DNA from 3 places in the Cryobacterium sp. TMT2-17-1 genome. Region 2 is predicted to be linked to each of the others. Evidence: predicted binding sites of a transcription regulator. Region 2 holds the regulator's gene; each other region holds the start of a gene.
What was found. Region 2 encodes LexA, which represses DNA repair genes until DNA is damaged. Its sites were predicted from a motif close to TCGAACANNTGTTCGA; they were not measured.

Region 1 (9,539 bases), on a different contig from region 2:
CAGAATGACGTCGGGGTCCTGGCGCAGCACGTGCTTGAGTGCGGAGGCGAAGCTCTTCGTGTCGTGGCCGACCTCGCGCTGGTTGACCAGCGACTTCTGGTGCTTGTGCAGAAACTCGATCGGGTCTTCGACCGTGACGATGTGGTCGGCACGGGTGCGGTTGACCAAATCGATCAGTGCCGCCAGGGTGGTGGACTTGCCCGAACCGGTGGGGCCGGTCACCAGAACCAGGCCGCGAGGAAGCTTGGCGAATTGACCGACCGTCTCAGGGATGCCGAGGTCTTTCAGCGGCTTGATCTCGCGCGGGATCAGACGGAACGCCCCTCCGATCGAGTTGCGCTGGTAGTAGTAGTTCACGCGAAAGCGCGCGCCGCCGGCCGTGTAAGCGAAGTCGAGCTCGAGCTCCTCCTCGAACTGCGCACGCTGCTTCGCCGAGAGGATGCTGTAGAGCGCAGAGGTGACCTTGTCACCCATCCACTTGCTCGCGCCCTCAATCGGCCGCAAGCCGCCATCGACACGGATGCTCGGCGGCGCTCCGACGGTGATGTGCAGGTCGGAGGCGTTCAGGTCGAGAACCTCGGCCAGGGCGTTCAGTAGGTCAAGGTCGGAGACCTCGTTGTCGCCGGTGCGGTTAGCGCGGGCGCGGCGCCCGGTCGTCTCGACCGCGCCGGTGTCCACCGGAAGGACCGTTGTCGCCGGCTGCGCGGCATCCGTAACATCGACGAACTCGAACTCCGCCGAGTCAGGAGCGGCCGGCGCGACATCGTGCTCCGTCTGTTCGGCGCCTCGACGCTCGGGATCGCCGAGGCTCCAGCTGCCCCCGGCAGCCCCAGGAGGCGTGACAGGAATTTCATAGATGGGCTGACTCATGCAGATATCCCCTTTTGCACTATGCGACCACTCGCAAGATTTCTTCGATCGATGTCAAACCCATTTGGGCCTTGGCCCAGCCATCCTCGCGGAGGGTGATCATGCCCTGTTCGCGCGCCACCCGGCCGATTTCGGCGCTCGATGCTCGGGCCACGGCGAGCCGCTCGATCTCCTCGGTCACGGTCATCACCTCGTGCACGGCGATGCGCCCCCGGTAACCGGTCTTCGAACACTGCGTGCAGCCGACCGCCTCGAAGATCGTGGGCAGCGGGCGCTCCGGGTCGAACGCGAAGCGGAGGCGCGTCAGGTAGTCGACGGTCAGAACGGATGGCGTCTTGCACTTGTCGCAGAGCCGGCGGGCCAGGCGTTGGGCCACCACACAATCCAGGGCGGAACCCACCAGGAAGGGCTCGATGCCCATTTCCGTCAGCCGGGTGATGGCGCTCGGCGCGTCGTTGGTGTGCAGGGTGGACAGCACGAGGTGGCCGGTCAGAGAGGCCTCGATGGCGATCTGCGCGGTCTCGTGGTCGCGGATCTCACCCAGCAGAACGACATCCGGGTCGCTTCGCAGGATGGAACGCAGCGCACTCGCGAAGGTGAGACCTGCCTTCGGGTTCACCTGAACCTGGTTGATGCCCGCCATGCGGTACTCCACCGGGTCTTCGACCGTGATCACGTTGATTTCGGGACGAGCGACCGCACCTAGGGTCGTATAGAGCGTGGTCGACTTGCCCGAACCAGTCGGACCGGTGATCAGGATCATGCCGTAAGGCTTGGAGTAGGAAGTCTTGTAGGCCTCGAAGTTGTGCTCGAGCAGGGCCAGCGCACGCACGTCGAGAGTCGTGTTCGAGTTGTCGAGAATTCGCATGACGACCTTCTCGCCCCACACGGTGGGGAGAGTCGCAACGCGCAGGTCGATCTGACGGCCGGCATGGCGCACGGTCATGCGGCCGTCCTGCGGTTTGCGCCGCTCGGCGATGTCGATATCGCTCATGATTTTGAGCCTGGAGATAACACCGTTCTGGATGCTCTTGGGTGCGGTCTGCATCTCGTGCAGCACGCCGTCGATGCGGTAACGCACCCGCAGGCTGTGCTCGCCGGGTTCGATGTGGATGTCCGAGGCCAGGTCCTGGATGGCCTGGCTGACCAACAGGTTCACGAACCGCACGATCGGGGCATCGTCGTCGATGGAGTCCGAGACTCCGAACGAGGAGCTCTCCGTGGCGGCGTTCTCTTCCTCGAGTGTGGAGGTGAGGTCACTGAGCTCGTCGTCGGCGCGGTGGTAGCGGGTGATGGCGGCGAGCAGATCGCTGCGCTCGGCGACAACCTGGGTGACGCGCATCCGTGATGCTTCGCGCACGTCGTCGACAGCGAAGACATTGCCAGGGTCGACCATGGCGAGGATGAGGCGGCCGTCGTCGACGGCGATCGGGAGCACTTCGTGGCGTTTGCAGACGGCCACCGGAACGAGAGCCACGGCGAGGCGATCGACCGGGTAGTCGATCAGCTCGACGAAGGGCAGGTTGGCCTGCTGGGCCCGAGCCTTGGCGAACTGAACCTCGGTGATGACGCCCTTGGCGACGAGGGCGCGGACGGCGCTCTCATCGGCGGGGTCGCCGGCCATGAGGTGGTCGAGCTCCTCGATCGGCAGCAGACCGTGCAGGATCAAGATTTCGGTGAGGCTGGCCACGCGATCCTCTCGAACAGGCTCGGTAAGTAAGTAACGGACAACGCTATCTCGGGGGCAGGGAATCCGGCCAGACCCACAATGAGGGGGACACGGTTCGAAAAAATGCCTCTGTTCAGTGATCCTAACGGGGCGGGGCTTCGACCCGACATAGACACGGCATCGACCCGGCTTCGACCCGGTTGCGGCCCGCGGGGCGGCAGGCGGAATGCGGCCGCTGCTGGGCGATGCCCGGGCCGGTCTCGGCCTGCTCGAAACGGTCTAGACACCCACCAAAGGTTTTCGATGATGTTCTGTGTGTAGCCCAGCGGGCCGGCATTCGTGTACTTCGTGGTGAGCCGGATGCCGCCCCTCAGAAAGTGGGACTCACCGAAAGCGCCGTCTGCCGTGTTCGTCTGGATGACGCAGCGGCGGCCCTCCGACTGGGTGAAGCACTCCAGTCCGTTTGCGACGAGCCGGGCCTCCACCGCGGCGCTCTGTTCCGGGGTCACCCAGACCACGGTGGTGATAATCCCGGTGTCGGATCCCCCATATGGGCTCGCCCAGACGCAGGTCAGGTGGTCGAGAGCGTCGATCTGGACGCGCAGCTCGGCATCGTCGGTGCCGTGGGACACGTCGGCATCCGGGTCCTGGCTCCAGACGGGGTTCAGGGTCAGGTCGCCGAGCGCCTCGACCATGGCCGGGCTGTAGAGCTGCGTGCACGCGGTTGGACGTGGGACGCCCGGCGCCGCGGTCTGCCCGGGTGCAGGTTGCGTCGGCTTGCGGATTGCGTCGGCTTGAGGGTTGCCGGGGGCGTGGTGGTGGTCGGAGAATCTGTAGCGGTGGGTGCGTTGGTCGGGGCGGGCGTCACGGTGGCGGTTCCGGTGGTCTCGCCTGCGCCCGGGAAACCTTCACCGCCCCGGGGTCTCCATTGAGGCAACCGGCGGTCTTGGACGGCTTCGGAGCGGCCGGAGTTGCTCAGAGATAAATTCGATTATTCTCTCAAATTATGTGAGTAACTCTCGACACTGGGTGCGAGTTGAGGTATTCTCGTAACATGACCAACCTCGCGGAAGACCTCAGGCAGGCGGCCGATGCCGTGGCCCTGCTGGGCTCGTCATGCGCTGACTTCTCGGCCCTTCCTGATGCCGAGGTGTTGGCCGGTCAGAAGCGAATCGCTTCGATCCGCCGTCTCGTCGATACCTATGCCGCCTGGATGGCGGCGACCATCGCCGAGCGTTCCCGACCGGAGCTCGGGCACTCGGGTTTGGCGGCGCAGCAGGGGTATCTCTCGCCGGAGGCCCTGATTCAGAACTCGACCGGCTCGTCCAAGGGCGACGCCTACAAGCTGGTCGCGGTCGGCACGATGATGGCCGATGCCGAGGCGGCCGACAGGCTGGTCGAGGCGGCGCTGTTCTCGCCCGACAGGGATGCCGCCGAGGTCGCCGAGTTCGAGGCGAAGGTGCCGTGGCAGGCGCCGATCGCCCGGGCCGTCACCGCCGGCACGCTCTCGGTTGACGCGGCCGAGGCGATCCGGGCCGGGCTCGGCCAGATCGACGCGGCAGTTACCGCGGAGAAGCTCGGGGTGGCCCTGGCGGCGCTCCTCACCGAGGCGTCGTCACTGAATGCCGATCAGGTGTTCAAGCAGGCGAGACGGATGCGCGACCGGCTTGACGAGGCCGGCATTGCCGCCCGCGAGAAGCAGGCCTACGACGACCGCTACCTGCGGGTCTACCGGCTGGGCAACGGCACCGTGCGCCTGAACGGGCTGTTTGCCCCCGAAGACGGTGAGTTTGTGCTCTCCACCTTCGACTCGATCACGGGCCCCCGCCGCGGCGGGGTTCGATTCGTGGACGCAGAGCGGGCAGCCTGGGCAAAGAAGATGCAACAGAGCCCGCGCAGCACCGAGCAGATCGCCGCGGACTCCCTCGTGCAGCTGCTGAAGATCGCCGGCGAGGTCGACCCGGCCGGGTCTTCGGCGGACGCCGCCCCTCGGTGCGCGTGATCGTGACCGAGAAGGCGCTGAAAGGTGGCCCGGCCGGGCAGCAGGGCCAGACCGGGCCGGCGCCGACGACCGTCCAGACTGAAACGGGCGAATCTGGGCCCGTCGAACCCGCCGAAGGGGCCGCTCATGGGCAGATCGAGGGCAACCCGGTCCCCATCTCGCAGGAGACCATCAACCGACTCCTCTGCGACACCGGAACCCGCGGCATCAAATTCGACGCGGACGGCCAAATCATCAACGTCGGCCGCGACGAACGACTCTTCACCGAGCACCAGCGCGCCGCAATGGCAGTACGCGACGGCGGATGCCTCTGGATCGACTGTGACAGGCCACCGGCGTGGACTGAGGCCCATCACGTCAACGAATGGTTGAAGGAAAACGGGTACACCGATTTGGCCGACGGAGTGCTGCTGTGCCATCCGCACCATTTGCTACTGCACAACCAGCACTGGACGATCATTCGCACCGGAACGCAGCGCTGGCTGAGGCCACCGGTCGAGGTCGATCCAGAGCAGACGCTGGTGGCGTTGCCGAGTAAGAGGTCGGGGCTGTAGTCCAGTCACACTTCTCGACGACGGACAATGCGTCAACATCGGCCTCGCGGAGCACCTCATTCACCGAGAAGCAACGCGCGGGAATCGTGGCCCGCTACGTCGGATGCCGCTGGCCCGGCTACGAACGCCCGCCCGCCCGGACCGAAGCCCACCACCTCGACCAATGGCTCGCGGACGCCGGCGGCCCTGCCCGGCAAGAACGCCCTCCTGCAATCACCAAAACCCCCGGGAAACCGAAAATTCTGATGCTCACCGAATCTGAACCAGCACTGCTAGGTTTTCCCTAGGAACGACCAGGGGGCTGCAAGATGATTGAAAATTGGTACTGGATGCTTGTCTATCCGGCCTTGATACTGGTCGTGATGGAAACGCTTTGGATCGGTTCACGCCGGCGCCCCGGCTTCGGGCACAAGACTGCCATCGTGATCACCATTGTCGTGCGAATCATCTACCTCACGTGGCGCGTGTTGTTCACCATCCCGTCCGACGCCTGGTGGAACACTGCGACCGGCATTCTGCTGTTAACGGTCGAAGTACTCGGATTCGCACAATCGCTGGCGGTGTATGTCACCCTCTGGACCCCATACGCCGGGCGCACTGTGCCGTTGCCGCCAGCAGACGAGCTCCCGCGGGTCGACGTGTTCATTGCCACCTACAACGAGCCCGTGTCAATGCTCCGGATGACCATTGCCGGCGCCGTGGGCATGCGCTATCCGACCGACGGCGTTCGCGTTTTCGTCTGCGATGACGGCGCGCGTGAGGAAGTGCGCCAACTTGCCGAAGAGTACGGGGCCATCCATCTCATCCGGCCTGACCACGCTCACGCCAAAGCCGGCAACCTCAACAATGCGCTTGGGCGGAGCGACGGGGACCTGATCGTGACCCTGGACGCGGACATGGTTCCCCGGCCGGACTTCCTGGAGCGCACCGTCGGTCGTTTTCAGGACCCCGAGCTGGGCTTCGTCCAGGCGCCCCAGGCGTTCTACAACGAGGACCCGTTCCAGTACAACCTGTTCTCCGGTCAGGCTTTGCCGAACGAGCAGGACTTCTTCATGCGTACCCTGCAGGCAGGCAAATCACGCTTCAATGCGGTGATGTACGTGGGGAGCAACACGATGTTCCGCCGCTCGGCTTTGGAAAGCGTGGGCGGATTTGCAGTGGGTGTGATCACGGAGGATCTCGCCACGGGCCTCCTGATCCAGGGGGCCAAGTACCGGACCGAATTCGTGCCGGACATCATTGCGGCCGGGCTGGCCCCGGAGAACCTGGCCGACATGCTCAAGCAGCGTGACCGCTGGTGCCGCGGCAACATCCAGACGGCCCGCAAGTGGAACCCACTGACCCTGCCCGGACTCACACTCATGCAGAGGTGGCTCTATTCCGATGCGGTCGTCTACTGGTACTTCGGGGTTTTCAAGCTGATCTACATCATTACCCCGCTGCTCTTCCTCCTCTTCGGGGTGGTCGCCCTGGACACGAGCGTGGAGGCCCTGCTTATCTTCTGGCTGCCCACCTATCTCTGCGTGATGCTGTGTTTTGCCATCATCGTCGGACGTCGCCGGAGCCATTCCTGGAGCAACATCTACGAATTGGCTCTGACCCCCGCCATCGCGCTCTCCGCGGCAGCTGAGACGCTGGGCCTGCGAGTCAAAGCCTTCAACGTCACCCCCAAGGGCGTTGGCCTGAAAGAACAGGTCTTCCACTGGCGAATCGCGCTCCCCCACCTGGTGCTTCTGACCCTGGCGGCCGTCGGCCTGGTGCGAGGAATCTTCCTCAGCCCGGAACTCGCCAACACGAGCGCGCTGTACATCAACGTCTTCTGGTGCCTGTACTTCGTGGTCGGCCTGGTGCTGGCCGTCACTCTGTGCGTTGAGCGTCCACGCCTCCGGTCAGCCGAGCGCACGCCGATGAGTACACCGGTGACCGCAGCCTTCCAGAATTTTGGCGCTCACCCGGGTGAACTCGTCGACCTGAGCCTGATGGGGGCACGCATATCCATTCCCTGGTCGGAGCGGCTCGACCCGAAGGGCTTCGCCTCCAAGGCATCGTCGGTCACCGCTCTTCAGATCCCTGAGGTCGGCGAACTGCCCGGAATAGGCAGCTGGATCGTGAACTCCTCGGACGGTGTGACGATCGGCTTCCGTTTCGATCCGCTCACCCCAGAGCAGACCGTGGACCTGGTACAGGTGATCACCGAATCACCGAGCTGGGTCCGGGGAGACGAGGAGGAGAAGGCCTACCTCGCCACTGCCGGCTGGCGTGCAGTACGTGGGGCCACAACGCCCACGCTTCCCTGGCGGCGCGCCCAGGTTCGGATGGCTACCAGCTCGTCGGCTGTTTTGCATCTCGTCACCCTCTTCGAGCGCGGCCCAGCTCTCGAACTCGCCCGGGAACGTGAGGCCGCGTTCGCCGTCGACCGCGTGCCCACCGCCGCGGCGGGAGGGCTGGCACTCGACGTCGTCGATCATCCGGAAGCGGAATCCCTGGATCGGGATCCCGGGGCGCTCACGGCAGCGGTCGAGGACATCGGCTTCGGCGGGTGCCGCCTATCGCTCCGCCACCGTCTGGAACCGGGAGCGCTCGTCATCGTCGAGATCCCCGGAAGCCTGGCACAACCGGAGGTGGCCGAGGTGCGGTGGGTGAAACGACGCTGGGTGGGCTACGAGGCCGGCCTTCAATTCGACCGGGCGAACCCGACGGGATAAGGCCGAGCAGTGGCACTCTCATAGGGCGGCTGCGACATCACCCTCCGCCCCGGGCACCGCAGAGCGCCAGGGCTAGTGGGCGAACTGCACTTCGGGATGCACGGACGGCGTGGGCTTGGAGAAAAGATAGCCCTGGCCGAAGCGGCAGCCCATGGATCTCAGCAGGTCCCGCTGGCTCGTCGACTCGATGCCCTCGGCGACGACATCCAGGTTCAGGGAATCGGCCAGACGCAGGATTCCCTCCACGATCGCGCGATCGTGATCGGAGCTCTCGACGTCGCGAATGAACGTCAGGTCGATCTTGAGCAGGTCAACCGTGAACGCGCGCAGGTGCGTGAAAGATGAATACCCCGTGCCGAAGTCGTCGATGGCCAGCCGCACGCCCAAGCTCCGCAGCTCCTGGAAGGTCCGGGCCGCGGAATCGATGGCGTCGAGCACCGCGCTCTCGGTCAGCTCCAGCCAGAGCTGTTCCGGCGGCAGACCCGACTCGGCGAGGGCCCGCTTGACGACGTCACCGAAGTCATCCTGCACGAATTGCCGCGCGGACACGTTGACGCTGACCGCCACTCCCTGAGCCAGCCCCCTGGCCGCCCGGCACGCCTGGCCGAGCACCGTCGATCCGATTCCCTTGATCAGACCCACTTCCTCGGCGAGAGCAATGAAGTCACCCGGCATCACGAGCCCGCGCTCGGGCCTCCGCCAGCGTGCCAAAGCCTCGGTCGCCACCACCTTGTGGTCCTGCAGATCCACGATCGGCTGATACCAGGATTCGATCTGGCCCAGTTCCACCGCGTCGCGCAGGGCCAACTCGCTGTCGAGCCGCTGATGGATGCGGTACCGCAGGTCGTCGTCGAAGACCTCGTAGCGGGCGCGCCCGCGGTCCTTCGCCAGGTACATGGCCTGATCCGCATTGCGCAGGAGCAGTTCGGCATCGTCGTGCCCGAGGCCGAAAGCAATCCCGATGCTGGCGTCGACGGATGCCGACTGGTCGCCGATCGTGATCGGCCGCGCGATGGCCGCCTGGATCGAATCGGCAATCCGGTGCACATCCTCGCTGCCACCGACATCCGGGCAGATCACGACGAACTCGTCGCCTCCGATCCGGGACACCGTGTCGCCGGCCCGGATGCTTTGCCGGAGGCGGATGGCAACCTCGTTCAGCACTGTGTCACCGGCGTGGTGCCCAAGGCTGTCATTGACGAACTTGAACCGGTCGAGGTCGATGAATAGCACCGCAACGCCGCGACCCTGGCGCGACGCCTGCAGAAGCGCCTGCTTCAACCGGTCGAGCAGGAGCAGACGGTTGGGCAGGTTCGTCAGCGGGTCGTGGAATGCCAGGTGCTCAACCCGCGCCTCGGCCAGGCGTCGGGCGGTGATGTCCTCCAGCTGGTACAGCAGTCCCCCGGCCTGGTCGCCCTCGAAGATCTCGGCGATGCTGACCTTGACCCAGGTTTCCTGATTGCCTTCGTGGCGCATCCGCCGGTCGATGCGTTGTCGGGTCGACGGACCTTCCAGGCCAGCGCTCTCCATCTCCTCATCGTCAGCGTCCTCAGCCGGCATGAAGATCGTCTCGATATGGGCGCTGACAAGCGGGTTCTGGTGACCCGCCAGTTCCAGGAGCCGCCTGTTGGCGGCCACTACCTGTCCGTCGAGCGTCACGATGGCCGTTCCCAACGGCGAGGAAGCGAAGGCAGCCTCGAACCGGGCCGCGGCGGCCGTGGCCGCGTTCTCGGCCTCAC
Region 2 (9,539 bases):
TGCCGCAGTGCCGACGGGCGCGAGGGCAGGCATCCGCTCGGTCATCACGGCCGGCATCGCGGCGGGCACGAGCTCGTCCTCGAGGCGTTGGGCATAGATCTCGTTGAAGCGCGCGGTCAGCCGTTCGGCCAGACGGCGGGAGTTGGCGAACACGATCGAGGAGGTGTGCGCCAGCACCTCGTCGACGATTGCCTCTTCCACATGCGGCCAGATGGACCCGGTCTGTGGGGCGGCGGCGGCCGTCGAACCCTCCCGCACCGGTGCCGGGCCGACCTGGCTCATGTCGTCGACGGGAACGACCACGCTGAGGTCGAATCGTTTGGTCGACACCGGTGCGACGATCTCCACCGGTGCGGACCCTCCGAGGAACCGGGCGACCTCGGCGGCCGGTCGCACGGTAGCCGACAGTCCGATGCGCTGGGCCGGGCGGGTGAGCAGGTCGTCGAGCCGTTCCAGTGAGACGGCCAGGTGCGCGCCGCGCTTGCTCGCCGCGACCGCGTGCACCTCGTCGATGATGACCGTGTCCACGGCGCGCAACGATTCCCGCGCCGCCGAGGTGAGCATGAGGAACAGCGATTCTGGCGTGGTGATCAGGATGTCCGGCGGCGTTTTGACCAAGCTTCGGCGTTCCGTGGCCGGGGTATCCCCCGACCGCACGCCGACGGTCACCCGGGGCGGGGCGAACCCGAGACGCTCGGCAGCCTGGACGATGCCCACCAGCGGGGCCCGCAGATTGCGTTCCACGTCGACGCCGAGCGCCTTGAGCGGCGAGATGTAGAGCACGCGGGTTCCCGGCGCGGTGACCCGGTCAGGACGCGCCGAGGCTTCCGAGACATCTGCGGCCTCTGCAGTATCCGCGGCCAGGCGGTCGATGGCCCAGAGGAACGCGGCGAGAGTCTTACCTGACCCGGTGGGGGCCACCACCAGCGCGTGCGAGCCCCGAGAGATGGCGTCCCACGCCCCGAGCTGGGCCTCGGTGGGTGCGGCGAAGGCCTGCGCGAACCAGGCGCGGGTGGCCGGGGTGAATCGGTGCAGAACCTCGTTCATACGACTATCCTCGCCGATCCGCCTGAGCCGGGCCACTCGAACCAATTCGACGGAGATTCTGAGCTAAAACGGGCTTTCCCGGACATCCAGGACCGATTTTGCCACAATCTCCGTCGAATTCGTTCGTGGCGGGGGCGGGGGCGCGGGCGGATCGCGGAGCGCGGGGCCCGGAATCCGGAGCCCGGAACCCGGAGCCCGGAACCGCCGACGATGGAAGAGGCCGCCTAGGCGGAGGGCAGCAGCTGCACGGTGAGGGAGTCCACCTGGGTGGCGATGACGTCGCTCGATGACCAGCGAGCCGCGAGCCGGGCGAGGGTCGCGTCGAGCTCGATGCGGGTCAGGCCGTCCACGAGCTCGAGACGCACAATTAGTTCCGGTCCGGCGAGGCGGGCGGCCGGGTCGCCGGGGGCCAGCTCAACCCCGAGCACACTCAGTTCGGTGGACACGGAGTCGGCAAAGGCATCCGCGACGTCGCGACTGGCATAGCTGGGGGTCCAGGGCAGGGACTGGGCGATGGCCCACAGGGCCGGGCGCCGCACCACGAACTCGGTGGGCGCGGTCGGATCGAGCACGACCAGATCGGTGTTCTCCTGAGCCGCGGCCAGCGCGACGCGCACGCCGTCGGCCGGGACCGGCCGGGCCCGCGTGTTCCACGCCGTCATCGCCGCGACCGAGGAGAACACGGGAAGCACCGTGCGGCCGTCGGGCCCGGCCACGGTGATGATCGACAGTTCCTGGGTCTTGTCGACGCGGAGGCCGGCCTCGGTGGTGCCCGATTGGCCGAGTTCGGTCACCAGGGGAACGAGCAGCCGTGAGCCACGGATGGCGTCGACCACCGTCTCTTCGCCGGCCTCCCGAGCCTGGAAGCGGCGCACGGCCGCCAGCAGCGGCTCGGGCGCGAGCCCGTCGTCGTCGCTGTGCATGTTGGGCTCAAACTGTCGTCCCTCCCACGGTTGCCCGGCGGAGTCGCCCCCTCCGGGTCCGCCGGGAAGGCCGGTGGAGCCGAGGTTACGCGCCCGCGACATCCAGTGCCTCGCTCAGGGTGAACGCCCCCGCGTAGAGGGCTTTTCCGACGATCGCTCCCTCGAGTCCGAGCGGTACAAGTTCGCGCAATGCGCGGAGGTCGTCGAGGCTGGAGATGCCGCCGGAGGCGACGACCGGTCGGTCAGTGCGCTCCATCATCTGGCGGAGCAGGTCGATGTTGGGGCCTTGCAGCGTGCCGTCCTTGGTCACATCGGTGACGACGTAGCGCGAGCAGCCAGCCTCCTCGAGACGGGCGAGCACCTCCCAGAGGTCCCCTCCCTCCCTGGTCCAGCCGCGGGCGGCGAGGGTGGTTCCGCGCACGTCGAGCCCGACGGCGACGGCGTCCCCGTGCCGGGCGATGACCTGCGCCGCCCACTCCGGGTTCTCCAGTGCCGCGGTGCCCAGGTTGATCCGGCTGACGCCCGCGTTCAGGGCCGCGTCCAGCGACGCGTCGTCGCGGATCCCGCCGGAGAGCTCGATCTTCACGCCCGTGACCTCGCGGATCACAGTGCGGATGACATCCGTGTTGTTGCCGCGACCGAAGGCCGCGTCGAGGTCGACGAGGTGGATCCACTCGGCGCCCTGGCGGGCCCAGTCAAGTGCCGCGTCGACGGGGTCGCCGTAGTTGGTCTCGGTGCCGGCTTCGCCCTGGGTCAAGCGAACGGCCTTGCCGTCGGCCACATCCACGGCGGGCAGCAGAACGAGACGGAGGGAAGGGGTATGCACAGTCATGGGTGTCCTCGGTTGGGAATGGTCGCGGCGACCGGGTCAGTCAGGGAAAAGTCAAGGTCAGTTCTTGACTGTGCCGAGCCAGTTATGGAGCAGACGGATGCCTGCCTCACCGGATTTCTCCGGGTGGAACTGGGTGGCGGTAAGCGGTCCGTTCTCGATGGCGGCCAGGAAAGGTTGTCCGTGCTCGGACCAGGTGAGAATCGGTTTCGGGAACGGCGGCATGACGTCGAGGGACCATTCCTGGGCGGCGTAGGAGTGCACGAAGTAGAAGCGCTCCTGCTCGAGGCCATGGAACAGCGTCGAGCCCTCCCCCGGCGTGACCGTGTCCCAGCCCATGTGCGGCAGCACCGGCGCCGTCAGCTGCGTCACGGTGCCGGGCCATTCGCCCAGCCCCTCCGTGTCCACGCCGCGTTCGACGCCGTGCTCGAACATGATCTGCATGCCCACGCAGATGCCCAGCACCGGGCGTCCGCCCGCGATCCGGCGGTCGATGATCTCGTCGCCGTGCACCGCCTTCAGAGCCTGCATGACGGCGCTGAACGCGCCCACGCCGGGCACGACGAGCCCGTCGGCCTCAAGCGCCTGACGGCGGTCGCCGGTCAGCGTCACCTCGGCCCCGGCGAGTTCGAGTGCCTTGACGGCGGAGTGCACGTTTCCGGTGCCGTAGTCGAAGACAACGACGCTGGTCACAGCGCACCCTTGGTCGAGGGGACGCCGGACACCAGCGGGTCGAGCGCCTTCGCCTGGCGGAACGCGCGGGCGAACGCCTTGAATTCGGCTTCGGCGATGTGGTGCGGGTCGCGGCCGCCCTGCACGGTGACGTGCACCGTGAGGCCGCCGTTGAAGGCGATAGCCTCAAACACGTGGCGCACCATGGAGCCGGTGAAGTGGCCGCCGATCAGGTGGAACTCGAAACCGGCCGGCTCGCCCTGGTGCACGAGGTAGGGGCGCCCGGAAATGTCGACGACGGCCTGTACGAGGGCCTCGTCGAGCGGCACGACGGCGTCACCGTAGCGGGAGATGCCGGATTTGTCCCCGAGAGCCTGCTTGATCGCCTGGCCGAGCAAGATGCCGACGTCCTCGACCGTGTGGTGCACATCGATCTCGATATCGCCGCGGGCGCGCACGGTGAGGTCGGTCAACGAGTGTTTCGCGAAGGCCGTGAGCAGGTGATCGAAGAACGGGACCGACGTCTGGATGTCCGACTCACCGGTGCCGTCGAGATTGAGCGACAGGTCGATGCTCGACTCGCTGGTCTCGCGCTGCAGGTGGGCGAAACGGGGCGAGGTGGTCGCGAAAGAGAAGCTCATACGACTAGTTTATTGGCCCGCGCCGTTCACGGCCGCCCAAGCGCCTCGAGGGCGTCGAGGAACGCCGTGGTCTCGGCCTCGGTGCCGGCGCTGACCCGCAGGTGGCCCGGGATGCCGACGTCGCGCACAAGGATGCCTTCCGCCAGCAGCGCCTCGAAGGTGGCCCGAGGGTCCTCAACGCCGCCGAACAGCACGAAGTTGCTCGCACTGCGCAGCGGAGTGTAGCCAAGCCGGGCCAGTTCGCTCACGATGCGGTCCCGCTGCCCGCGGATGTCGTCGACCATGGCAAGCATCGCGGGCGTGTGGACGAGCGCGGCGACCGCGGCAGCCTGGGTGAGCGCGGACAGGTGGTAGGGCAGACGAACCAGGCGGAGGGCATCCGTCACGGCGGGATCGGCGGCCAGATAGCCGACGCGCACACCGGCGAAGGCGAACGCCTTGCTCATGGTGCGGGACACCAGCAGGCGCTCCCGGCCGGGAAGCAGGCTCAGGGCCGTTGGCGCGTCATCCGTCCCGAACTCGGCGTACGCCTCGTCGACGACAACGATGCCGTCGCTCGCATCGTAGACGGCCGCGATCGTTTCCAGGGACAGGGGCGTGCCGGTGGGGTTGTTCGGCGAGCAGAGGAAGACGAGGTCAGGGGCAACCCGGTCGACCCACTCGAGCGCCGTGGCCGGGGAGAGTTCGAACTTTGCGTCACGACCGCCCGCGATCCAGCGGGTGCCGGTGCCGGAGGCCAGCAGAGGGTACATGGAGTAGGTCGGCGCGAAGCCGAGCACGGACCGACCCGGGCCGCCGAAGGCCTGCAGCACCTGCTGAAGAACCTCGTTGGAACCGTTGGCGGCCCAGATGTTCTTTCGGGTGAGGCCGTGACCGAGATAACGGGCGAGGGAATCCCGCAGCTCGGTGAACTCCCGATCGGGGTATCGGTTCACGGTTGTGACCGCCACGGCCAACGCCGCCACGATGTCCTGCGCCACCTCAGCCGGGATGCCGTGGGTGTTCTCGTTCACGTTGAGAGCCACCGGCACGTGCAACTGCGGCGCCCCATAGGGAGTGAGTCCGCGCAGATTATCGCGAAGGGGCAGATCGTTGAGACTGGTCACTCCCCCAATATTACCGGGGTGAGACCGGCGGGGGCTCGCCGCGGGTAGTTCACAGGTCGTTCGGAAGCGCCAGCCGCTGACCGGGCTGCACGCTGTCGGACGGCAGCTGATTGAGGCTCACAATCTCGGCGATCACCTCGCGCGGATCTGACGTGGGCGCGATTGTCTCGGCAAGTTGCCAGAGCGACTGCCCCGACTTGATGGTGACGTAGTCGAAGGCCGAGGCCACGTGAGCGACGGTCGAGTTCTCGGCGGCGGCGATGCCTCCGTTGAGGGCGACGGCCAGGGCCACGGCCACGAGCGGAAAGGCAGCCAGGGACGTGAAAACGACGCGACCGCGCCGGGTGAGTCGGAGCCGGGTGCGTCCGGTCGCGATGGGGGCGCCTCGTTCAAGTGCAGTGCTCATGTGATACCTCCTGTGAGAAGACGCATCCGACTCTCGGCCGGGAGAGCCGGATGCGAACTTATGTTCCGAATGTATATTCGATTATTCGAACAATCAAGCTTTATTCGGTAGTTTCTGAAATATTTGTTCCGACCCACTCGAATACATGTTTGTCTAATGAGCTCAACGCGGATACAGTTTCGATTGTTGATTGACACTCAATCAGGCACCCCCGACATTCGCGTGAATCGGCGGCATTCGCTGCTTGCTGCCAGCGCATCAATCAAAACGAGGAGCGACGAACGTGGCACAGAACACCAGCGGTCCCCGCGACAAGGGCGGCACCAGACGGCGCAAGAGCCTCAGCGAGAAGCAGCTCGCCATCCTCGACGTCATCCAGCGCTCGGTCAGCCAACGCGGCTATCCGCCGAGCATGCGCGAGATCGGCGACGCCGTCGGCCTGTCGTCACTGTCGAGCGTCACCCACCAGCTCAACCAGCTGGAACTGAGCGGTTACCTCCGCCGAGACCCGAACCGTCCCCGAGCACTGGAGGTGCTCATCGAGATTCCGCAGTCGCCCGAAGACACGACGGCCGGAGCCTCGGAAAGTTTCCACACCGGAGTGCAGGTCGGCGACGCCGCCATGGTTCCGCTCGTCGGTCGCATCGCCGCCGGCATCCCGATCACCGCCGAACAGCAGATCGACGAGATTTTCCCGCTACCCCGCCAGCTGGTGGGCAAGGGCGATCTGTTCATGCTCAAGGTGTCGGGCGAATCGATGATCGACGCCGCCATAATGGACGGCGACTGGGTCGTCGTGCGGCAGCAGAAGACCGCCGAAAACGGTGAAATCGTTGCAGCCATGCTCGACAACGAGGCAACCGTCAAGGTCTTCCGCCAGCGCGACGGGCACACCTGGCTACTGCCCCGCAACACCAACTTCGAACCCATCGTCGGCGATCACGCCGAGATTCTGGGGAAGGTTGTGGCAGTGCTGCGGTCGGTTTAGGGCATCAGCACTCAAGCACATCAGCATTTCAGGCCGACTCTTGGTCTCGACGGTTCCGACCAGCGTCGTGGAGACGCGCGCGTGTTGAGTCACCATGGTTATTTCGGTCGGGTCTTGTGAGCCGGGTCTTGTGGGCCGGGCACGAACACTGTTCTTGGTGTCGTGCCCGGCTTTTGTGTGGGTGGAGGCGGGGTCAGGCGGAGACGGAGGAGGTCAGGCGGGCGCGGAGGATGCGGGTGGCGGCGAGCATGTTGTGTAGGGACTGGACAGTTTCGGTGTAGCCGCGGGTTTTGAGGCCGCAGTCGGGGTTCACCCAGAGCCGGGTGGCCGGGATGGCCGCCGCGGCGCGCTCGAGCAGGTCGGTGAGTTCGGACACGCTCGGCACACGCGGCGAGTGGATGTCCCACACTCCCGGGCCGATACCGTGGTCGAAGCCCTGGGACCGGATATCGCCCACCACCTCCATGCGAGAGCGTGCCGCCTCGATGCTGGTCACATCGGCGTCCAGGTTGCGGATCGCGTCGATGACCACCCCGAACTCCGAGTAGCAGAGGTGGGTGTGGATCTGGGTGGCCGCGGCCGCACCGGCCGTCGCCAGGCGGAAGGACCCCACCGACCAGTCGAGGTATTCCGCCTGGTCCTTCTGCTTCAACGGCAGCAGCTCCCGCAGCGCGGGCTCGTCGACCTGGACGATCTGAATGCCGGCCGACTCCAGGTCGGCGATCTCGTCCCGGAGGGCCAGGGCCACCTGCCTGGCCGTCTCGCCCAGCGGCTGGTCGTCGCGCACGAACGACCACGCGAGGATCGTGACCGGACCGGTGAGCATCCCCTTGACGGGCTTGGGCGTCAGCCCCTGCGTGAACGCCGACCACTCGACCGTGATGGGCCGCGGCCGGGACACGTCACCCCAGAGGATCGACGGGCGCACGCACCGGCTGCCATAGGACTGCACCCAGCCGTTCTCGGTGACCGCGAAGCCGTCCAGGTTCTCGGCGAAGTACTGCACCATGTCGTTGCGTTCCGGCTCCCCGTGCACGATCACGTCGAGGCCGATGTCTTCCTGCAGCGAGACGACCCGACGGATTTCGGCGCGCATCAGGTCCCGGTAGTCCGCGGTGCTCAGCACCCCCCGTACCAGCTGCGCCCTGGCCCGACGGATGTCCCCGGTCTGCGGGAAGGATCCGATCGTGGTCGTCGGCAGGAACGGCAGCCCGAGGGCCATCTCCTGGGCTGCCACTCGGGCTGCGTAGGCGCCCCGGGTGAAGTCGCCCGGAGCGAGCGCGTCGGCGCGCACCCGAACGGCGCCATCGTGGACTCCGGGAGCCACCCCCCGCGCGTCGAGGGCCGCGGAGGCCGCAGAGAGGTCGATCTCGATGGCACGGCGACCCAGACTGAGGCCGCGGGCGAGTGTGGCAACCTGCGCGACCTTCTGATCCGCAAAGGCCAGCCAGGTCTTCAGGTCGTCGTCCAGCGCCGATTCGTCGTCGACGTCGTGGGGAACGTGCAGCAGCGAGGTAGAGGTGGAAACCGAGATCCGCGGCGAGAGGCGGACCAGGCCGGCCGCCGTGTCGAAGGCGGCGGCCAGGTCGCCGCGCCAGATATTGTGGCCGTCAATGACGCCGGCCACGAGAGTGGTCGTGTCGAGTCCGGGGGTCTCCGCCGGCACGCTTCCCCGCACGAGGTCAAGCCCGATGGCTTCCACCGGGGTGATGGCAAGAACGGGTAGGGCGTCGTCGAGGCTGCCGTACGGCGCGGCGACAAACAGGGCGGGACGCTCGGCGAGGGCGCCGAGGGTGTTGTAGGCGAAGCGGAGGCCGGCGAGGGCATCCGTTCTCGGGATGTCGATGCTCTCGCTGACCAGGGCAGGCTCGTCGAGCTGCACCCATTCGGCTCCAGCGGCGCGCAGCCGCTGCAGGAGGGCGGCGTAGACCGGCACAAGGTCGTCGAGGCGGTCAAGCGGACTGAATCCGGCCGGGGCCTCGTCGCTGGGCTTGCTCAGCAGCAGGAAGGTGACCGGGCCGACGATGACGGGCCGGGTCAGGAATCCGGCCGCCTTCGCCTCCTCGAACTCGCGCACCAGGCGGGTGCCGGCGAGGGTGAACTCGGTCTCGGGGCCGATCTCCGGCACCAGGTAGTGGTAGTTGGTGTCGAACCATTTGGTCATCTCCAGCGGCGGATTCTCCCCTTCGCCGCGGGCGAGGGTGAAGTAGCCGGCCAGGTCGAGGTGGCCGTCCGCGCCCCGCAGATGCGCGAACCGGGCGGGGACGGCGCCCACCGTGCTCAGGGCATCCAACATCTGGTCGTAGTAGGAGAAGGATTCCGGGATGGACGAGTCGTCCCGGCCGAGTCCCAGCTGCACGAGGCGCTTCCTGGTGCTCTGGCGCAGGGCGGCCGCGGTCGCTTCGAGCTCGTCGGCGCTGACCGATCCGGCCCAGAACGCTTCGACGGCCTTCTTCAGTTGGCGGCGCGGCCCGATGCGCGGGTAGCCCAGGATGGTGCCGGCGGGAAAGGCGGGAAAGGCGGAAGTGTGGGTCATGAGTTCTCCTTGACGGGGTGAGGGGCAGGCAGTGCGGAAGCAGGCAGGGTGGGGGTGAGCAGACCGCAGCCGTCGAGCACGGCGAGCACGGTCTCGTGCTGGTTGAAGGCGTAGAGGTGCAGCCCGGGGGCACCGCCGGCGATGAGTTGCCGGGCCAGTTCGGTGGCCTGACGGATGCCGATCTCACGCTGGCCTTCCTTCGTCGGCTCCACCTCGAGCGCGATCGCCAGCTCGGACGGCAGTTCCTCGCCGGACAACTCGAGGATGCGGCGCAGGCGGGCCGGGCTCGTGACCGGCATGATCCCGGGCAGGATCGGGAATTCGACCCCGGCGGCACGGGCTCGCAGGATGAAGCTGAGGTAGTGGTCGGCGTGAAAGAAGAGTTGCGTGA
Region 3 (9,539 bases), on a different contig from region 2:
CACAACAAGGGCATCATGAACGGCATCGACGCCGTCGCCCTCGCCACCGGCAACGACTGGCGGGCGATCGAGGCGGCGGCCCACGCCTACGCCGGCCGCGGCGACGGCTACGGCCCGCTCACCACCTGGAGCGTGAACGACGCCGGCGATCTCGTCGGCGAACTGACCATCCCGTTGAAGGTCGGCACGGTCGGCGGCCAGGTGGAGTCGAACCCGGCCGTACGGCTCGCTCACACGATCCTCGGGGTGTCTTCAGCGCCCGAGCTGGCCGAGGTGATGGCCGCCGTGGGGCTGGCCCAAAATCTCGCCGCCCTCAAGGCCCTGTCGACCAACGGCATCCAGCACGGCCATATGCGCCTGCACGCGCGGGCCGTGGCGGCTGCCGCCGGCGCCAGTGGAGCCCGGTTCGAGGAGGTCGTCGAGAGGCTCATTGCCGACGGCGAGATCAAGGTGTGGAAGGCGCGCCAGATCATGCAGGCCCTCGAAGAGAGCAGTGACGGCGACCGGGTTATTGAGCCGGCCGCGCCGGATGCCGGGTACGGCACCGCCGCCGTCGTCGCCTTGCCCGCGGCTCACCCCGCACCCACGGCCACCCTTACGCCCAGCGCTTCCGCCACGTGCGCTGCTGCCCTCACCCCCGGCGCCCCCGGCCCGGATGCCCACCTCGGCTACGGTAAAATCATCCTGATGGGCGAGCATTCCGTCGTCTACGGCTACCACGCGATCGCCGCGCCGATCGGTCTGTCGGTGCGCGCGCAGGTCACCCGCCAGGCGTCGCTCCGCGAACCGGTCATCGCCGACCGGGACGTCGACGGCTCGGTGCGCGAACCGATCCGAGCAGACCTCTCGCACCGGGTGGCGGCGCTGATCGTCACCCGGCTCGGCGTGTCCGACGCCGGCCTTCGGGTCGACGTGTTCTCTCACCTGCCGCGCGCCAGCGGCCTGGGTGCCTCCGCCGCGTTCGCGGTAGCGTTGATCCGCGCCGTCGCCGACAGCTTCCAGCTCACGATCAGCGACGCCGAGGTCTCGAGCCTCGCCTTCGAGTGCGAACAGATCGTGCATGGCACCCCGTCGGGCATCGACAACACCGTCGCCACCTTCGGCCGGTCGGTTCTTTTCCAGAGATCGGATGCCCCGGGCGGCCACACGATCCGCGACATCTTCACTCCCCACCCGATCCCCATCGTCATCGGGCTGTCCGGGGTGGAGTCGCTGACGAAGCAGACCGTGGGCCTCGTGCGCAGCGTCTGGCAGCGCAACCCCGCGCGCTACGACGCGATCTTCAGCCAGATCGACGGGCTGGTGTTGGCCGGGGTAGACGCGCTCCGCCGCGGCGACATCGCCGAGCTCGGCGAACTGATGAACATCAATCAGGGACTGCTCAACGCGCTACAGGTGTCGAGCCCGGAGATCGAGTCACTCGTGGCAATCGCCCGCCGCGCCGGCGCCCTCGGAGCGAAGCTGACCGGTGGCGGGGGCGGCGGCGCCATGATCGCTATCGCCGAACCTGGCGGCACCGAACCGATCATCACCGCGATGCGCAGCGCCGGCTACACGACTTACCTCACCGAGATTCGCTGAGCACCCGAAATTCGAACCTGTATTTGAGGTATTCGGAGCTGGGCATCTTGCCATTCCCGACAGCGATAAAAGGCGATTATGGCAGTCGTCCACAGGTTTCACGCGTAGTTATCCACACCGGGCGTTCCAGTAATTATGCGGGCAAAAGCCACATTTCACTCTGCTGTCCACAGGGTTATCCACAAGGCTGTGGATAGACGTATCTTCGACGTCTGCCAGGCCTGCCTGCCCGCCTCGCGGCGCAGGTCTCAATCGGCGGCCCTACGGCGGGCCCACGCGCCCCGGCCACAGGTCGACACCCAAACCGTTCTCCAGACGGGCCACGGTCGCCAGGTCCGGCCAGGACCGCCCGTGCAGCACCGAGAGCAGTGTCGTGTGGTCGAGCCCGGCATCGCGCGCCGCGGCGCGCACGCTCCGCTCGCCGATTGCGGCCTGCACGTTCACCGCGAACTGACGGGCCACCTCGCCGACGGCGCCCGCCGACGGCACGTCGGGCCACCCCACCACGAGGTCACGGGGAGCAGGTCGCGCCGGTCTGGACATAGCCCGAGCGTAGACGACGGATGTCCCCCTCGGATCGCCCACCCCAACCCGTCAGTCGAATCCACGGTGGTCGGGCTGGTCGAGACCCGGTGAGCCGCTCTCTGAACTTGTGAACAAACCTTCGAGATAAACTCTGAATCGAGTCTCTAAATACTGACAGACTCTCGACTCTGTGTTCGCTTTGAGGTATTCTCGTATCATGATCAATCTCGCGGATGACCTCAGGCAAGCGGCCGATGCCGTCGCCCTGCTGGGTTCCTCGAGTGCCGATTATGAGGCGCTGGCTGATGCCGCGGTATTGTCCGGTCAGAAGCAGATCGCGGCGGCTCGCCGCCTGCTCGACACCCGCGCCGCGTGGATGGCCGGCACCATCGCCCGGCGGTCCCGGCCGGAGTTGGGCCACTCCGGGTTGGCGGCGCAGCAGGGGTTTCTCTCGCCGGAGGCCCTCATCCAGAAGTGGACCGGCTCCTCGAAGGGCGACGCCTACAAAATGGTCGCCGTCGGCACCATGATGGCTGATGCCGAAGCAGCCGAGAAGCAGGTCGAGGCGGCGCTCTCCTCGCCCGACGCGGATGCCGCCGAGGTCGCCGAGTTCGAGGCGAAGGTGCCGTGGCAGGCGCCGATCGCCCGGGCCGTCACCGCCGGCACCCTCTCCGTCGACGCGGCCGAGTCGATCCGCTCAGGGCTCGGCCAGATCGACGCCGCGGTCACCGCCGAGAAGCTCGGTGCGGCACTCGAAGCGCTACTCACCGAGGCGTCGTCACTGAATGCCGACGAGGTCTTCAAACGGGCGAGACGGATGCGCGACCGGCTCGATGAGGCCGGCATCGCCGCCCGCGAGAAGCAGGCCTACGACGACCGCTACCTGCGGGTCTACCGGCTGGGCAACGGCGACGTACGACTCAGCGGGCTGTTCGCGCCCGAAGATGGCGAGTTCGTGCTCTCCACCTTCGACTGAGCAGGTCAACGAACACGGGCCGGCCGAACCCGCCGCTCACGGGCAGATCGAGGGCAGCCCTTTCCCCATCTCCCAGGAAACCATCGACCGGCTGCTCTGCGACGCCGGCACCCGCGGCATCAAATTCGACGACAACGGCCAGATCATCAACGTCGGCCGCGACGAACGACTCTTCACCGAGAAACAGCGCGCCGCGATGGCTGTGCGTGACGGCGGATGCCTCTGAATCGACTGCGACAGATCACCGGCCTGGAGCGAAGCCCACCACACCAACGAGTGGTCGAAAGGCAACGGCTACACCGACCTCGCCGACGGGGTACTCCTCTGTCATCCCCACCATCTGCTGCTGCACAACCAGCATTGGACGATCAGCCGCACCGGAACTCAGCATTGGTTGCGGCCACCGGTGGAGGTTGACCCGAAGCGGACACTGATCGCTCTGCCGAGCAAGCGGGCGAACCTGTAGGGCGGGACGGGTCGCCGGGTCTCGACGGGCTCGACCACCGGAGCTGAAACTACCGGAACGACACAAGGCCCCCAATCTCTCGGGGGCCTTTCTGTCCGAATGGGTGGACGGCAATCAACCCATCGTGTTCGCTGTGGGTAGATTGCAAAACTCAAAACTTCGGCCTGACCCCGTGTGCTGGTTACGTAGTTCCTCGCGATTCTTCTAAATGATCTTGCCGATCCTCTGGCGTTCGACGAAAATCTTCTGAAAATTCATGGAATCGAGGGACACGCCTCCGCTGGCTCCACCGCGCTGTAGCGCCCGCGAGCGCCACGAAAGCTAGCCTTCCTGAACCGCCTACACCCGTGTGTGGTGTGGTGCAGTTTCTGGTCATCGACGATGTCTTTCCCGTCGCGCAGTGACCGGGCGAGGCGGTCGAGCTTGGCGACCACAAGCGTGTCCCCGGCCCGGCATGCAGCCAGCGCTTCTCGTAGTCCTGGCCGCGCCCGGTTCGTGCCGGTCACCCTTGATCGGTGAACGTCCGGCTATCGGGCACCCGGTAGATATAGATCCAGCACATACGTCGGCGACGGACGTCCCAACAGCGAATGCTGGAATGGATGTGCGCCAACTCACCGGTGACGACCTGGAACTCATTGCGAGAGCGGAAGAGGCAATTGATGCCAACGCGGACGTTGAAGGCGGGGTACACACAGTCGGGGCTGCCGTTTGTGATGCCACGGGACATATCCACGTCGGCGTCAACGTTTATCATTTCACGGGTGGCTCCTGCGCTGAGCTCGTCGCGCTGGGATCAGCACGAACCTCCGGAGCGCGCGAGCTCACGGCGATTGTCGCCGTGGGCGACAGTGGGCTTGGCGTGAAAACCCCGTGCGGCCGCGATCGCCAAGTTCTTGCCGAAGAGAAAGCGACAGCTGATGCGGCGAGCTCGGTTGCTGGCTAGTTCGACCATGAGTTGTCACGGGACGGCCGGGTGCCTCACGAACGGATAGCTTCCCATAACGCCGTTGACAGTTCCTGATGAGGCAACCCGACCGAGCTGTGGTTCTGCGGCGTGGACCCGACCTTTTCACCTTGCTGCTGCGTGAGGAAGAATTAGTCTGTACAACCACGATCCGAGACACCAATGGGTCGTGGTGAGAATTGTGCCGCCGAGAGCTACCATTCCTCCCAGCACGATTCCCAGTGCTGATAATCCGAAATAGAAGGACAAGGCCGCACCTGCAAGTAGCACGGTGGACAGCAGGTAGGAAAACCGTCGTGGACTCGGCGTGGGGGGAAGCGCCGGAGCGCGAAACATATGGCGAACGACCAAGTTATAGACCAGATCGAGAATCATGCCACGGGGAAATAGTGCCCCTGTGAGAGGAACGATTGCACCCAATCCAAGAATGATAGGCGACTGCAAAATCAATCCGAGAACGATCAAGACAGTGCCCACTGCCGGTGTGAATCGTAGGGGCCATGCGTAACAAGACTTGGCTTCATCATCGAGGCCTCCGAATCCCTGCTTATCCAGATTGGTCTTCGTTAGTTCTCTCAGTGCCGCCACCTTCGATTCCTTGATGCTGGCCATAGGCAACCCCATTTCGCAGATAGGGGCTATTCGTCTTTTCTTAGGACATCTCAATGTTCCTAGGATATCGAACCCATGCCTCCGGCCCGGCAATGAGTGTTCACTCCTACTCCCGGCACCTACATGGCAATCGACCGTGCCAGTGGCAAGCGCGTCACCAGACCCGTCACACCAGCGACCGTCACCATCCCGATGGATGCCGGAGCCCCAGCCGAACGGAATCAGGACCCCCGGTTGGCTGTGAAGCACCTCCAGAAGTTCGCCTTCAATTACCTCGCGGCGACCATCGCCGCCGTGTCATCGAACCTGCGGAAGATATTCGACTTCTTCGTGAAGACCGCCGAACGTGACAGCGGCGAGAGTCTCTCCCGAGGACGCCGACGCAAAGAAGCCACCGGAATACCGTTGAATAAACACAGCGCACTTCCCGCCCTGGCACCGCCGCAGTAGCGGAAACCAACGCCAATTCCGAACGTCACCCCGCGCACCGAACGCTTCAGCTTGCCCACCAGCAGGCTGATTGGCGTTTAAAGCGCAAACCCCCGAGCGGCGAGCGTTAAAACGGCCACCGAACGCGCACTGAGTCGTTAAAAGAAGAAGGCCGGCTGAGCATTTCTGCTCAACCGACCTGTCCACTTGGATTTCATGACAACCATTCCTGGATTTCCTGAAACATCCACTGTGCGCGAGGGGGGACTTGAACCCCCACGTCCTTTCGAACACTGGCACCTGAAGCCAGCGCGTCTGCCAATTCCGCCACTCGCGCGAACTTAGGCAGATTAGCACTTTCCGAGGGCACAACGCCATTCGAGACAGGCAGGCCGCGCGAACACAGGTCTTCGCGGCGTGCCGAACATCCTGAACACGCGCCCGATATGCGCCCGACATGGTGACCCGGACTGGCTCCCGTAGGATGACAACCCTCACCGGGTATTGCCCGGCGGGTGAGTTAACACTTGAGACAAGTAACATGCTCATAGCCGAAAGGATCGGATCGGGAGACCTGTGGGCATTCTGGATAGTTTTGAAAAGGGTCTCGAACGCGCCGTCAACGGTGCGTTCGCCAAGACCTTCAGGTCGGGGCTGCAACCGGTTGAAATCACCTCAGCACTGCGTCGCGAACTCGACACAAAAGCAGCGGTCGTGTCCCGCGATCGCATTCTCGCGCCCAATCGCTTCACGGTGCGAATGAGCCATGCCGACTTCCAGCGCATGTCCGCCCTTGGCCAGACCCTCCTCGACGAACTCACCGAACTCGTGCAGCTGCACGGCCGCGAGCAGCGTTACCAGTTCGCCGGCGGCGTCTCGATCACCCTGTCCGCGGATCGCGGCCTCAGTGAGGGCATGGTCCAGATCGACTCCAGCACGATCAAGGGCAGCGTCGCCTGGATCCCCGTGGTCGAGGTCAACGGCAAGCGCTATCCCCTGACGCAGTCGCACACCGTCATCGGCCGCGGGAGCGACGCCGACATCACCATCGACGACTCCGGCACCTCTCGCCGGCATGTCGAGATCCTCTGGGACGGCTCCCGTGCCCAGGTGCGCGACCTCGGCTCGACAAACGGCTCCCAGCTCAACGGTTCACCGGTCACGCAGGCCATCCTCGAGCCCGATTCAGTCGTCACCATCGGCCGCACCCGCATCGTCTTCCGGGTCATCGCGCAGGCATCCTCTTCCGAGCCGGTGACCGAGCGTCACCGCGACGGCGGCCGCGAACGTCACGACATGGACGGATTCTGGGGACCCACCGCATGAGCGTCAGTGAGCTCACCCTGCTGGTGCTGCGCCTCGGCTTCCTGCTGGTGCTCTGGCTCTTCATCTTCGGCATCGTCTATGCCCTGCGCAGCGACCTGTTCGGCCAGCGCGCCCGCAAGATGCAGGCGGATGCCGCTGGCTCGGCCGGCGCGCCCGCCGCGTTCCCGAGCGCCACGCCCGTGCCGAGCGCCACCCAGCCTCCCGCCGCCGCGGCCTCCGCGCCGACGGAGCAGTTCACGGCTCGGCCTGGCCCGGCGTTCACCGCCGTGGACGACAAGGCCACCAGCCAGAACGCGACCCGCCTCGTGATCACCTCCGGCCCGAAGTCCGGCACTGAGTTCCCGCTCACCGGCGACTCGATCACGATCGGGCGGTCGGGCGACTCGAGCCTCGTCATCCGTGACGACTACACGTCCACCCACCACGCGCGTCTGATGCTCTGGCATGACAAGTGGATGATCCAGGATCTCGATTCGACCAACGGCACCTTCCTGGATGGCAACCGTTTGGCCGTGCCGACCCCGGTCCCCCTGAACACCACCGTCAAGATCGGCGCAACCAGCTTCGAGCTTCGGCGGTAGCTGCATGGCGACAGTCAGTCACAGCGCGGCCGCGTCCCACGTTGGAAAGATTCGGTCCAACAACCAGGACTCCGGCTATTCCGGGCGCCATCTCTTCCTGGTTGCCGACGGCATGGGCGGGCACGCCGGCGGCGACGTCGCTTCGGCGATCGCCACCAAACGCATCATGGATGCTGACCGGGACTTCCAGTCCCCGCAAGACGCCGAGTTCGCCCTGCAGGCGGCGCTGATCGCCGCGAATTCGCAGCTCGCCGAGACCGTGTTCGAGCACGCCGAACTCACCGGCATGGGCACCACCGTCAGCGCGCTGATCGTGCTGGAAGACGAGGTGGCGATCGCGCACATCGGTGACTCGCGCATCTACCTGCTCCGCGAGGGCGAACTCTCCCAGATCACCATCGACCACACCTTCGTACAGCGGCTCGTCGACAGTGGCCGCATCACCGAGGCGGAAGCCATGGTGCATCCGCGCCGCTCGGTGCTCATGCGCGTGCTGGGCGACGTCGAATCGGCGCCGGAGATCGACACCTCCATCCTTGCGACCTTCCCCGGTGACCGCTGGCTGATCTGCTCCGACGGGCTCAGCGGCGTGGTCTCTAATTCGGGCATCGCCGCGGCCCTGCTCAGCCCACTTGACGCCCAGGGCGTGGCCGATCGCCTGGTCAAGGAAAGCCTCGACGGCGGAGCCCCTGACAACGTCACCATCGTCGTCGTCGACATCGGCTCACCCGCCGAACGCATCGACATGCCCACCGTGGTTGGGTCGGCATCCGCTCCCCTCGCCTTCGGCGAGGAGCCCACCCGCGGCCGGGCGCTGCGCATGTCGAGCTTGCGCCTGCACCCCGTGCGTGAAACGCACTTCGAGCCTGACTCCCAGGACTATCTCTCGGAGCTGATCGAGGAAGACAATCGCCGGGCCCGCCGCCGCAAGATCACCTGGCTGGTCGGCATCATCCTGCTGATTCTGGCCATCGTCGGCGCCGGCTTCCTCGGCTACCGGTGGACCCAGTCCCGTTACTACGTGGGGGTGGAAGGCAGCACGGTCGCCATCTTCCAGGGCGTGCAGCAGGACCTCGGCCCCCTCTCCCTGTCCTCCGTCTTCGAGGACACCGACCTGGAGCTGTCCGAACTGCGGGTCTACGACCGGCAGCAGGTCGAAAAAACCATCAGCGCAACCTCCCTCGCGGATGCGTTGCTCATCGTCGAACGGCTCCAAGATGCCAGCGTCCAGTAACCGGTCCACGACGACGGATGCGCCTGCGCGCCCGCCCCGCACAGGTCGCGTGCGCCGACTGCACCTGCCCCAGAAGCTGCGCAACCTCGAGTTGGTCCTGCTGCTCATCGCCTGCGGCATCAACGCGGCCACCGTTGTGCTCGTGCAGCTCGGCGCGCTCGGCCGAATCGACACGACACTGGTGCTGCTCGGCGCCGGCCTGTCGGTGCTGGTTCTGGCCATGCACGTGGTGCTGCGCGTCGTGGCCCGCGAGGCCGACCCGTTCATCCTGCCCATCGCCACCCTGCTCAACGGCCTCGGCATCGCCATGATCTACCGCATCGACCTGGCCAACGAAGAGTCCGGCTGGGCCAGCGCCTCCGTACGCCAGACCGTGTGGAGCGCCCTGGCCATCGGCTGCGCGATCGCGGTCATCCTGATCATCCGCAACCACCGGGTGCTGTTCCGCTACACCTACATCGCCGGGTTCGTCGGTGTGGCACTGTTGCTGCTCCCGCTCGTTCCCGGCCTCGGCCGCGAGGTCAGCGGGGCGCGCGTCTGGATCGGCGTCGGATCCTTCGCCACCTTCCAGCCGGGCGAGATCGCGAAGATCGCCCTGGCCGTCTTCTTCGCCGGCTACCTCGTGCGCAACCGCGACAGCCTCTCCATGGTGGGCAAGAAATTTCTTGGCATGCGTTTCCCGCGCCTGCGCGACCTCGGCCCGATCCTTGTCGTCTGGGCGCTGTCCATGTCCGTGATCATCTTCCAGCGCGACCTCGGAACCGCCCTGCTCTACTTCGGTCTATTCCTGGTCATGCTCTACCTGGCCACCGGCCGCCTCAGCTGGGTGCTGCTGGGCATGT

Region 1: the regulator LexA is predicted to act here: its motif matches at 3,515-3,530, upstream of E3O47_RS09485 (DUF222 domain-containing protein).
Region 3: the regulator LexA is predicted to act here: its motif matches at 2,234-2,249, upstream of E3O47_RS04425 (DUF222 domain-containing protein).

What each region holds. Positions count from the first base shown of each region.
Region 1 covers NZ_SOGC01000036.1:46,540-56,078, forward strand. Annotated here, with positions in the region: gene E3O47_RS09470 (type IV pilus twitching motility protein PilT) at 1-870, opposite strand, end outside; gene E3O47_RS09475 (ATPase, T2SS/T4P/T4SS family) at 890-2,560, opposite strand; gene E3O47_RS15990 (hypothetical protein) at 2,536-3,234, opposite strand; gene E3O47_RS09485 (DUF222 domain-containing protein) at 3,594-4,541, shown strand; gene E3O47_RS09490 (hypothetical protein) at 4,544-5,095, shown strand; gene E3O47_RS09495 (glycosyltransferase family 2 protein) at 5,404-7,800, shown strand; gene E3O47_RS09500 (bifunctional diguanylate cyclase/phosphodiesterase) at 7,873-9,539, opposite strand, start outside.
Region 2 covers NZ_SOGC01000049.1:26,816-36,354, forward strand. Annotated here, with positions in the region: gene E3O47_RS14365 (ATP-dependent helicase) at 1-1,047, opposite strand, end outside; gene E3O47_RS14370 (SseB family protein) at 1,272-2,072, opposite strand; gene priA (bifunctional 1-(5-phosphoribosyl)-5-((5-phosphoribosylamino)methylideneamino)imidazole-4-carboxamide isomerase/phosphoribosylanthranilate isomerase PriA) at 2,056-2,802, opposite strand; partial or broken gene hisH (imidazole glycerol phosphate synthase subunit HisH) at 2,860-3,483, opposite strand; gene hisB (imidazoleglycerol-phosphate dehydratase HisB) at 3,489-4,112, opposite strand; gene E3O47_RS14390 (histidinol-phosphate transaminase) at 4,139-5,218, opposite strand; gene E3O47_RS14395 (LysM peptidoglycan-binding domain-containing protein) at 5,268-5,624, opposite strand; gene lexA (transcriptional repressor LexA) at 5,908-6,612, shown strand; gene metE (5-methyltetrahydropteroyltriglutamate--homocysteine S-methyltransferase) at 6,806-9,148, opposite strand; gene E3O47_RS14410 (methylenetetrahydrofolate reductase) at 9,145-9,539, opposite strand, start outside.
Region 3 covers NZ_SOGC01000018.1:53,039-62,577, reverse strand. Annotated here, with positions in the region: gene E3O47_RS04435 (hydroxymethylglutaryl-CoA reductase, degradative) at 1-1,581, shown strand, start outside; gene E3O47_RS04430 (helix-turn-helix transcriptional regulator) at 1,843-2,124, opposite strand; gene E3O47_RS04425 (DUF222 domain-containing protein) at 2,324-3,082, shown strand; gene E3O47_RS04420 (DUF222 domain-containing protein) at 3,051-3,308, shown strand; partial or broken gene E3O47_RS04415 (recombinase family protein) at 3,920-4,086, opposite strand; gene E3O47_RS15875 (cytidine deaminase) at 4,147-4,494, shown strand; gene E3O47_RS04410 (DUF4395 domain-containing protein) at 4,621-5,127, opposite strand; gene E3O47_RS04405 (hypothetical protein) at 5,251-5,577, shown strand; tRNA gene E3O47_RS04400 (tRNA-Leu) at 5,810-5,893, opposite strand; gene E3O47_RS04395 (DUF3662 and FHA domain-containing protein) at 6,133-6,882, shown strand; gene E3O47_RS04390 (FHA domain-containing protein) at 6,879-7,463, shown strand; gene E3O47_RS04385 (PP2C family serine/threonine-protein phosphatase) at 7,468-8,697, shown strand; gene E3O47_RS04380 (FtsW/RodA/SpoVE family cell cycle protein) at 8,681-9,539, shown strand, end outside.